3 regions of the Sodalis sp. RH15 genome follow, and region 1 is predicted to be linked to each of the others. Evidence: predicted binding sites of a transcription regulator. Region 1 holds the regulator's gene; each other region holds the start of a gene.
The links. Region 1 encodes PurR, which represses purine synthesis genes. Its sites were predicted from a motif close to CANGCAAACGTTTGCNTG; they were not measured.

Region 1 (3,281 bases):
ATACCAGGCCATTAGCGTTTTGTCATAATCGGCACCGAAATTATGCCAGTCCTCCATAACAAAATGCTTCTCGCTGGCCCGCGCGATATGCTGCACGGAAGGGAGGCAGCCATTAGGGAAGATGTACTTGTCGATCCAGGGGTCCACGTTCATATCGGTCTGGTTGGAGCCGATGGTATGGAGCAGGAAAAGGCCGTCGCGTTTCAGGTTGCGATCAATGACGTCGAAATAGGTGGCGTAGTTTTTCGGACCTACGTGCTCAAACATGCCCACCGAAACGATACGGTCGAATTGCACGTTGAGGTCGCGGTAATCCTGCAGCGAGATAGTGACGTCCAAACCTTCGCAGCGATCCTGCGCCAGTTTCTGCTGTTCAGCGGAGATAGTCACCCCCTGAACCGAAACACCGTAGTTCTTGGCCGCATAAGCGGCAAGCCCGCCCCAGCCGCAGCCCACATCCAGCAGCGTCATGCCCGGTCTTAACTGCAGCTTTTCGCAGATCATCCTGAGCTTGTCCTGCTGCGCTTCCTCCAGGGTGGTGGCCTTGTTCCAATAGCCGCACGAATACTGCATATAGGGATCCAGCATCAGGCTGAACAGGTCATTACCCAAGTCATAATGCTCTTTGCCGACAATCCAAGCCCGTTTTTTAGACTGAAGATTCATGAGCCGCGCGGCGGCAACGCGCATAACATCCTTGAAATGCCGGGGAAGCTTATTTTCCAAACCGGCTCTTAAAACGCGCTGAAAAAAGATATCCAGTCGCTCGCATTCCCACCAGCCGTCCATGTAACTTTCACCCAACCCCAATGACCCGTCCTCTAGCACGCGTTTAAAAAATTCCGGGTTCTTGACATGAATATCAAACGGCCTTGCGCCGTTGATCTTTACACCTGCCTCAGCAAGCATTTCATGGATGATTCGATACCAAGCATTATCATGAAAGCTCAGGTCTTCAACACACGAGGAACTCATAGCTTCTCCATCACCTTTCTTCTGTTATAACCCCGTCAGGAAAAGCGTAGCCGATACCTGCGGGCTTTTATAATCATCCACGGGTATCCGTGGTGTCGGATGTACCACAATAAACAGAGGAATATAAAAAACACCAATAGACTGTTTGTCAGACGGGCGCTTCATAAATAGGATGACGCCATGTAAAAACACGACATTCTTTTAAAGCAAAATTATTAGACAACTCGTTATATTTGTTAACGATATTGAGTATAAGCCTGCATTCCGGTTTAGACAATAGCTGACAGAATAATGTATTTCACAGATAAGTTAATGATTTCCTATCGAAACAATAACTCATCAGGCACATTCGGCGGTATGAAATATATTATTACATTCGGGAGCGAATCACCTTTGATAAGGGGCTCAGGAGGCCGTGCGCCGCCCTTCAGGAGCGAAACGGGCCGTCGGCCACCGAACGGCGTACAATCAGGGCGGGATGCACTTCGATAATCCTGGCGTTTTCCCGTTTGCTGGTGATACGGTCCAGCAGCATGGTCAGCGCGGCCTCGCCCAGCTCTTCTTTGGGTTGATGAATGGTAGTCAATGACGGGGTAAAAAAGCACGAATTGCGCACATTATCATAACCGATAATTGAGATGTCATCGGGAACCTTCATGCCCATTTCATCAATGGCGCACATTGCACCCATGGCCATGATATCACCGCCGCAAAATACCGCCGTGGGCCTTTGCGGCCTGGACAGAATGAGTTTCATGGCCTGATAGCCGGATTCCGGTTCGAAATCCCCCTGCACAATCCATTGATGGGGAATGGCGATGCCGGCTTCTTCCAGGGCCCGCAGGTAGCCGCGATGACGGCCGCCCCCGGTATTGCGCGCCAGTTGGCCGGGTATGGCGCCGATATCGCGATGCCCCCTGGAAATCAGATAGCGGGTCGCCATGTAACCCCCGGCGAAGGCATTGTCGATAATGGTATCGGTGAAATCCCGGCGAGCTTCGCCCCAATCCATGACCACCATGGGGATATGGCGATACTCTTCCAGCATATTCAGCAACGGTTCGGGATATTCGGCGCACATCACCAGCAACCCGTCCACCCGTTTTTGCGCCAGCATCGCCAGATAGGCGCCCTGTTTGTTCAGATCGTTATGGGAGTTGCACAGCACAAGGGTATATCCCCGCACAAAACAGTGGTGCTCAATCGACTCGATAATTTCCGCGAAGTAGGGCGCTTCGCTTGAGCTGGCCAGCAGGCCGATGGATTTTGTGCGGTTGATCTTAAGGCTGCGCGCCACGTCGCTGGGGGAATAGTGCAGCTGCCCGATGGCCTCCAAAACGGCGATCTTGGTCTCTTGCGCCACAAATCGCGTCTTATTGATGACATGTGACACCGTAGTGGTGGATACCCCGGCGCGTTTCGCCACGTCTTTAATGGTTGCCATGCGTGTAGAACTCCTGTACGCCGAAATAAATAAATCGCCAATTTTCCTTGATTCGGCACTAAAGTGAAAGCGATAAAGATAAATATGCTCGGGAGTTGCTGCCCGGCAAGCTTTTTTAATCGGGTTATGCGACACTGCTTACAACCTACGGGTGTAAAGATATCCCGTTCAGCGATAGGTGTAGTGATAAGGAGAAGTGATGAGCAGCGATTTCAAATTGTCATTAATGACCACGGTATTTTCCTTGCTGGTGATCATTGCGTTCAGCTTTACCGCGGTAATGAATTAAGGCGCCCAGGCGCCTTTTTTTCCTTTCAGCGAATGGTTTTCGGCGTCACGACCCGGCGGGCGCCGACATAGTGATCCGCCCAATAATCTTCATTCAGATAGCTGATGCGGATATCGCGGCCGGTGCGGGGGGATTCGATAAACCGTCCGTTGCCCAAATAAACGCCCACATGATCCGCCGCGCCGCGGTTGGTGATATGGAAGAAAACCAAATCGCCGCTTTCCAGATCGTCTTTCTTCACCGGCGCCGCATCGCGTAAATGGAACATTTCATTGGCGGTACGGGGCATATGAATCCGTACCACGTCCTTATAAGCATAATAGATCAGGCCGCTGCAATCGAACCCGGTATTGGGCGACATGCCGCCCCAGCGATAAGGCTTGCCCATCTGGGACATCAGCTTGTTCATCGCCGTCAATTTGGCATGCTGATAGCGTTTTTTGTGGCTATCGCTCATGATGATGGGTTGATCGTTGGCAATGAGATCGAGCGTGGCGCTTTCTTTCATCCGATGCCTGCCGTAACCCTTTTTGTAGCCTTTTTTCGGCGGGGTAAACTTGGCTATTTTTTTTG
Region 2 (3,281 bases), 1.7 Mb from region 1:
CCACTTCCCAGTGTATGGGTTCGATATAGGTGGCATCCGCCATATCGGGGTCGGTCATGATGGTGGCCGGGTTGGAATTCACCAACACCACCCGGTAACCTTCTTCACGCAGCGCCTTGCAGGCCTGCGCGCCGGAATAATCGAACTCGCACGCCTGGCCGATGACTATCGGGCCGGCACCCAGAATCAGGATACTGGTTAAATCTGTACGTTTTGGCATTGCTTGGCTCCTGATTATTTCGCCTGAGAACGATATGACTTAATCAATTCTATAAAGTGATCGAACAGCGGACCCGCGTCATGGGGGCCGGGGCTGGCCTCCGGGTGCCCCTGGAAGCTGAACGCCGGTTTATCGGTGCGGCAAATGCCCTGCAGCGAACCGTCGAACAGCGAGACATGAGTGACCCGCAGCGTAGGCGGCAGCGACGTTTCATCCACGGCGAAACCATGGTTCTGCGCGGTTATCATTACCCGGTTGGCGTCCAAATCCTTCACCGGATGGTTGCCGCCGTGGTGGCCGAATTTCATTTTCAGGGTCTTGGCGCCGCTGGCCAGCGCCAGCAGCTGATGCCCCAGGCAGATGCCGAACACCGGTATGTCGGTTTCAAGAAAGGTTTTAATGGCGGCGATAGCGTAATCGCAAGGCTCCGGATCGCCGGGACCGTTCGCCAGGAAGATGCCGTCCGGGTTCATTGCCAGGACGTCCGCCGCCGGGGTCTGCGCCGGCACCACCGTCAGGCGGCAGCCGCGATCCACCAGAAGGCGCATGATATTGCGTTTTATGCCGTAATCGTAAGCCACCACATGGAACGGCAGTGAGTCGGCGCAAGCAGGGGCCGGCAGGCCGCCTTCAAGACGCCAGCTGCCCTGGGTCCAGGGATATTGTTCGGTGGTGCTGACTTCCTTTGCCAGATCCATGCCCTTGAGACCCGGGAATTGCCGCGCTTTTTGCAGCGCCAGCCCGGCATCGGGAGCATCGCCTGCGATGATACAGCCGTTTTGCGCCCCTTTCTCCCGCAGCAGCCGGGTCAGTTTACGCGTATCGATATCGGCGATGCCCACTACGTTATTCTTTTTAAGATAGTCAGACAGGGAGCCGGTGCTGCGGAAATTGCTCGCTATCAGCGGCAAGTCCCGGATAACCAGGCCCTCGGCCTGAATGCAGGAGGATTCTTCATCTTCTGGATTAGTGCCGACATTGCCGATATGGGGATAAGTGAGAGTAACGATTTGGCGGGAGTAGGAGGGATCGGTGAGAATTTCTTGATATCCGGTCATCGAGGTGTTGAAGACCACTTCCCCCACTGCCGTACCCTCCGCCCCGATGGCCCGACCGTGGAATTGGGTTCCGTCTTCCAGAACCAATAGCGCTGACTTTATCAAAACACCCTCCAAGGAATATTCAGTCATTGTATTTGCATATTAATTCAGATTTAACGGTCTAAATCAATGCAAAAAACACCTTCAAGGTGGATTTTTGGCAAATTGGGCGCATTTTAATGATGCATAGGGCACTTGTCTACCCCCGCAACAATAATTCATTCAATTAATCGTCATTTCACCTGTTAAGCAGAGCGAACCGGTTAAAAAGCTCTGTAAAAGAGCAAAAGTAATCGGTTGCCTGACAAAAACAGGGAATATCAATGAAGCATTTTCCCGCCAGGAACGTTTTTGGCGGGAACGAGAAGGTTTTGATGAAAAATACTTCTTAAAAACGCTATTTATAACGATTTTGATGAAAAAAAACAGGCAAGCGTATATTATTAAAATATTTTAAAAAATGACAAAATATATCTTATTAAAATCATAGACATAAAAATACATCATTCACATATATATTTTTTTCTGTCTATAAATTACCGAGATCGAGCACATCCGCCATATTATAGAGCCCGGCTTTTTTACCATTCAGCCATATCGCCGCGCGAACGGCGCCATTGGCAAAGGTCATGCGGCTGGAAGCCTTATGGCTTATCTCTACCCGCTCACCGATATCCGCAAACATCGCCGTATGCTCACCCACTATATCACCCGCGCGCACGGTGGCAAAGCCGATGGTATGGGGCTTACGCTCGCCGGTATGGCCCTCGCGGCTGTACACGGCGCAATCCTTCAGCTGGCGTCCCAAGGCTCCGGCAATGGTTTCGCCCATGGCAAGGGCGGTACCGGAGGGGGCATCCACCTTATGACGGTGATGCGCCTCGATTATTTCGATGTCGCAATACTCACCCATCACCCGGGCGGTCTTTTCAAGCAACTTTAGCATTACGTTCACGCCGACGCTGAAATTAGCGGCAAAAACAATGGGAATATCCCGGGACGCCTGTTGAATGAGGTCTTTTTGCCCCTCATCAAAGCCGGTGGTGCCGATAATCATGCCTTTGCCATGGGTTTGGCAAAAAGCCAGGTATTCCAGGGTGCCTTCGGGGCGGGTAAAATCAATCAATATGTCAAACCGGTCTTTTACCGCGTCCAGACTATGGCCGACCCTGACATCAATATGACCTAAACCCGCCAGTTCACCGGCATCGGTACCCATCAGGCTTGAGCCTTCACGCTCAATCGCCGCCCCCAGGCAAGCGGATTGAGATTGTTGCACCGCCTGGATCAATTGCCGGCCCATGCGGCCCCCTGCCCCGACGACGGCTATGCGGATTGGTGTCATATCCATGCTCTCTCTGCTAAGTGAAAAATCAGTGTCAGGTTAACCGGAGGCGCCGGCCGCCGCCAGTTTATTTAACCGGTGATAAGGATAATATGATAAAAAAGGAGGGATATTAGCGGAAATGACTCAGGGTAAAATGAATTTTTATTCATTTGACTGAAAAACAAGGTGTCCAGTGGGAACAAGATGCCGGATCGTAGCGAAACGGCAACCCTGCTGTAAATACGTCCCTGTACGCTTTAACCCCGAGCGGGTTTTTTAGCACAATGGGATAGTCGTCCGGCTTATTCCACAATCTGCACTTTTACCCGCAGTTCTTTCGGCACTTCGAACACGATGTTCTCTTCCCGTCCCTGGCGCTCCTCGACATCTACGCCGCCCAAGGCACGTAAACGCTCAATCACCGCCTTCACCAGCACATCCGGCGCAGAGGCCCCGGCGGTCACGCCCACCACCGCCATGCCCCGCAGCCAGCTCTCCTGGATATCCGCGGCGGTATCGATGAGATAGGCCGGCTTACCCGCCCGTTGGGCCAGTTCCGCCAGCCGGTTGGAGTTGGAGGAGTTTCTTGAGCCCACCACCAGCACGATGTCCGCCTCGGACGCCAAGTCCCGCA
Region 3 (3,281 bases), 1.5 Mb from region 1:
CAATGCCGGTGACGGGATGGTACAGCCGCAGCCTGGTTGCATGCAGCGCCTGGCGATCAAAGCCGCGCAGCATATTCACAAACTCTTCCGAGGCGCCTTTAGGGGGACGGGGGCGGCCGCCATAGAGCGGATCCCCCACCAGCGGATGGTTGATAAAGGCCATATGAACGCGTATCTGGTGGGTACGTCCGGTTTCCAGCCGCAGCCGCAGCCGGGTATGGGCGCGGAAATGCTCCATGATGCGGTAATGGGTCACCGCCGGTTTGCCCATGGGATGCACCGCCATATGGGTACGCTTGGTGGGATGGCGGGAAATGGGCTGCTCCACCGTGCCGCCGGCGGTCATGGTCCCCATGGCCACCGCTTCGTATTCACGGGTGATTTCCCGCGCCTGCAATGACTCCACCAGCCGGGTTTGCGCCGGTACGGTTTTTGCCACCACCATCAGACCGGTGGTATCTTTATCCAGCCGATGTACGATACCGGCCCTGGGCACTTCGGCGATGGCGGGATAATAATGCAGCAACGCATTCAGAATGGTGCCGTCGGCATTGCCCGCCCCCGGATGCACCACCAGATCCCGGGGTTTATTTATCACCAGGATATCGTCGTCTTCGTACACGATATTCAGCGCGATATCCTGCGCCGCCCAGCGGGTTTCTTCCTCGATAATCGCGTCGATTTCAATGGCTTCGCCGCCAAGAACCTTCTCTTTGGGCGTAGCGGTCACGTTTCCGTTCACCCGGACCCGGCTGTCGAGGATCCAGATTTTTATACGGGAGCGAGAATAATCAGGGAACAATTCGGCCAAAGCCTGATCTAACCGTTGCCCAAGTTGTGATTCATTCACCATCGCGGTGAGGAGTTGTTGTTGTGCCATATGCAGCTTCTTCGTTATCGTTGGGTTTTCACGGCAATGCCGTTTAGAATTATGCTATTGTAGCTGGTCTCATTCGGGAGCTTAACGGACAGTCTCCCGGAATAACACTCTGAGGATAAGCAAAACGTCATGATGCGTATGAAATATCTGGTGGCAGCAGCCACATTGAGCCTGATGCTGGTCGGTTGCTCCAGTTCCAAGGATGCCGTTCCTGATAATCCGCCCTCCGAGCTGTACAGCACCGCACAACAGAGATTACAGGACGGCGACTATAAAGGAGCCATCAAAGAACTGGAAGCACTGGATAACCGTTATCCCTTCGGTCCTTACGCGCAGCAGGTTCAGCTTGATTTGATTTATGCCTATTACAAATCGGCGGATCTCACGTTGGCCCAGGCCTCCATCGATCGCTTCCTGCGTCTGAACCCGACACATCCGAACGTCGATTACGTCCTGTATATGCGTGGTCTGACGGATATGGCGCTGGATGACAGCATGATTCAAGGGTTCTTCGGCATCGATCGTTCCGACCGCGATCCGGAACATGCCCGTGCGGCTTTCCGGGACTTCACCCAATTGATTCGCGGCTATCCTAACAGCCAGTATGCCACGGATGCCAATAAACGTCTGGTTTATCTTAAAGACCGGCTCGCCAACTACGAGCTGGCGGTGGTGCGTTTTTACACCCGTCGCGGCGCCTATGTGGCGGTAGTCAACCGGGTCGAGCAGATGATGGTTGATTTCCCTGATACCCAGGCAACCCATCAAGCATTGCCGTTAATGCAAAACGCCTATGAAGAGCTGCGGCTGCCCGGCCAGGCTGACAAGGTAGCGAAGATTATCCAGGCCAATCCCGCCTGAACCTCGCCTACATGAACGTAAAACGGCAGCCAAGGCTGCCGTTTTCGTTTGTCGCCATGCGCCGGCGACAAGAATGCATCTGAATCATCTCATCGATAATGACCGATCCGCCGGCAACTCTCAAGCCCCCATTGTCCTTTTCTGAGACCGGTTCACAAAACCCCTTAGCCTCTGTTGAACCGCCGATAAAAAGTGATCTTTATCACACTTTTTGCCCTTCGAGAGGGTATGCTGGCATTACGTAGACGGGAAAACACAGAGAGGCAGTGATATGATTATCAATATTACCAGCAAACAAATGGAAATCACCCCGGCCATTCGTCAACATGTGGAAGAACGTCTGGCAAAGCTCGCCAAGTGGCAGACGCAATTGATAAACCCTCATATAATCCTCTCAAAACAACCGCAGGGATTTGTGGCTGACGCCACATTGAACACGCCAAACGGTCCGCTTGTAGCCAGCGCCGGTAACCTGGATATGTATGCCGCCATTAATGAGCTGATAACCAAGCTGGAACGGCAGCTCAATAAAGTGCAGCATAAAGGCGAAGCCCGCCGCGCCACCGAATGCGTCAAGATCAACAACAACCTGGCGGTTTTCTAACCGATAGGGGCGGCCCGGGAGGATTTCTCCCGCCGCATAACGGGTCACACCCCACAACGCGCCGTAACGGCGCGTTTTATATTGACAGAATGAAAAGCCAGCGGTTACTGTAAACACTCCAAAAGATCACTAAGCCGATACAATGCACATGACCCCGTTTTTCTTCGCCTTCTTTTTTACCTTCCCCTGAATGGGAGGCAGCTCGTCATGTGAGAAAGAATGCGAAGACGAACAAAAAGCCTCCTGACAACAGGGGGCTTTTTTTATTACGGCGTGAAAGGTAACTAAACATATGAGTGACAACCCATTATTAGCGCTACGGGAGCGCATCAGCGCGCTGGATTTGAAACTATTGTCGCTGCTGGCGGAAAGACGCGAACTGGCGCTGGAGGTCGCGCGCAACAAATTGACCACTCACCGGCCCATTCGCGATAAAAGCCGTGAGAGCGATATGCTCGGACAGTTGGTGGAAGAAGGCAAAAAACGCAATCTCGACGGGTTTTATGTCACGCGCCTGTTCCAGCTGATTATCGAGGATTCGGTGCTGACGCAGCAGGCGTTGTTGCAATCGAATTTAAACCAGACCATTGAACGCTCGGCGCGCATTGCCTTTCTCGGACCGAAGGGCTCCTACTCCCATTTGGCCGCGCGGCAATACGGAGCGCGTTATTTCGATCAGGTGGTAGAGTGCGGCTGCCTGAAATTCACCGACATTGTGCAGATGGTGGAAACCGGTCAGGCCGACTACGGGGTGCTGCCCATTGAAAACAGCAGTTCCGGTTCAATCAACGATGTTTACGATCTGTTGCAGCACACCAATTTGTCATTGGTGGGGGAACTGACCAATCCTATCGATCACTGCATGCTGGTGGCCGGCGAGAGCACCCTGGAGCAAATCGAGGTGGTGTACAGCCATCCGCAGCCCTTCCAGCAGTG

Region 2: a site for PurR is predicted at 1,607-1,624, ahead of carA (glutamine-hydrolyzing carbamoyl-phosphate synthase small subunit). Genes of this name have one in related genera too.
Region 3: a site for PurR is predicted at 1,773-1,790, ahead of raiA (ribosome-associated translation inhibitor RaiA). Genes of this name have one in related genera too.

What each region holds. Positions count from the first base shown of each region.
Region 1 covers NZ_CP178738.1:3,277,288-3,280,568, forward strand. Annotated here, with positions in the region: gene cfa (cyclopropane fatty acyl phospholipid synthase) at 1-975, opposite strand, end outside; gene purR (HTH-type transcriptional repressor PurR) at 1,403-2,419, opposite strand; gene ACL2XO_RS14945 (YnhF family membrane protein) at 2,619-2,708, shown strand; gene ACL2XO_RS14950 (C40 family peptidase) at 2,734-3,281, opposite strand, start outside.
Region 2 covers NZ_CP178738.1:4,971,570-4,974,850, forward strand. Annotated here, with positions in the region: gene carB (carbamoyl-phosphate synthase large subunit) at 1-220, opposite strand, end outside; gene carA (glutamine-hydrolyzing carbamoyl-phosphate synthase small subunit) at 235-1,383, opposite strand; gene dapB (4-hydroxy-tetrahydrodipicolinate reductase) at 1,850-2,671, opposite strand; gene ispH (4-hydroxy-3-methylbut-2-enyl diphosphate reductase) at 2,950-3,281, opposite strand, start outside.
Region 3 covers NZ_CP178738.1:4,753,552-4,756,832, forward strand. Annotated here, with positions in the region: gene rluD (23S rRNA pseudouridine(1911/1915/1917) synthase RluD) at 1-880, opposite strand, end outside; gene bamD (outer membrane protein assembly factor BamD) at 1,010-1,741, shown strand; gene raiA (ribosome-associated translation inhibitor RaiA) at 2,013-2,345, shown strand; Phe leader region at 2,487-2,612, shown strand; gene pheL (pheA operon leader peptide PheL) at 2,488-2,535, shown strand; gene pheA (bifunctional chorismate mutase/prephenate dehydratase) at 2,638-3,281, shown strand, end outside.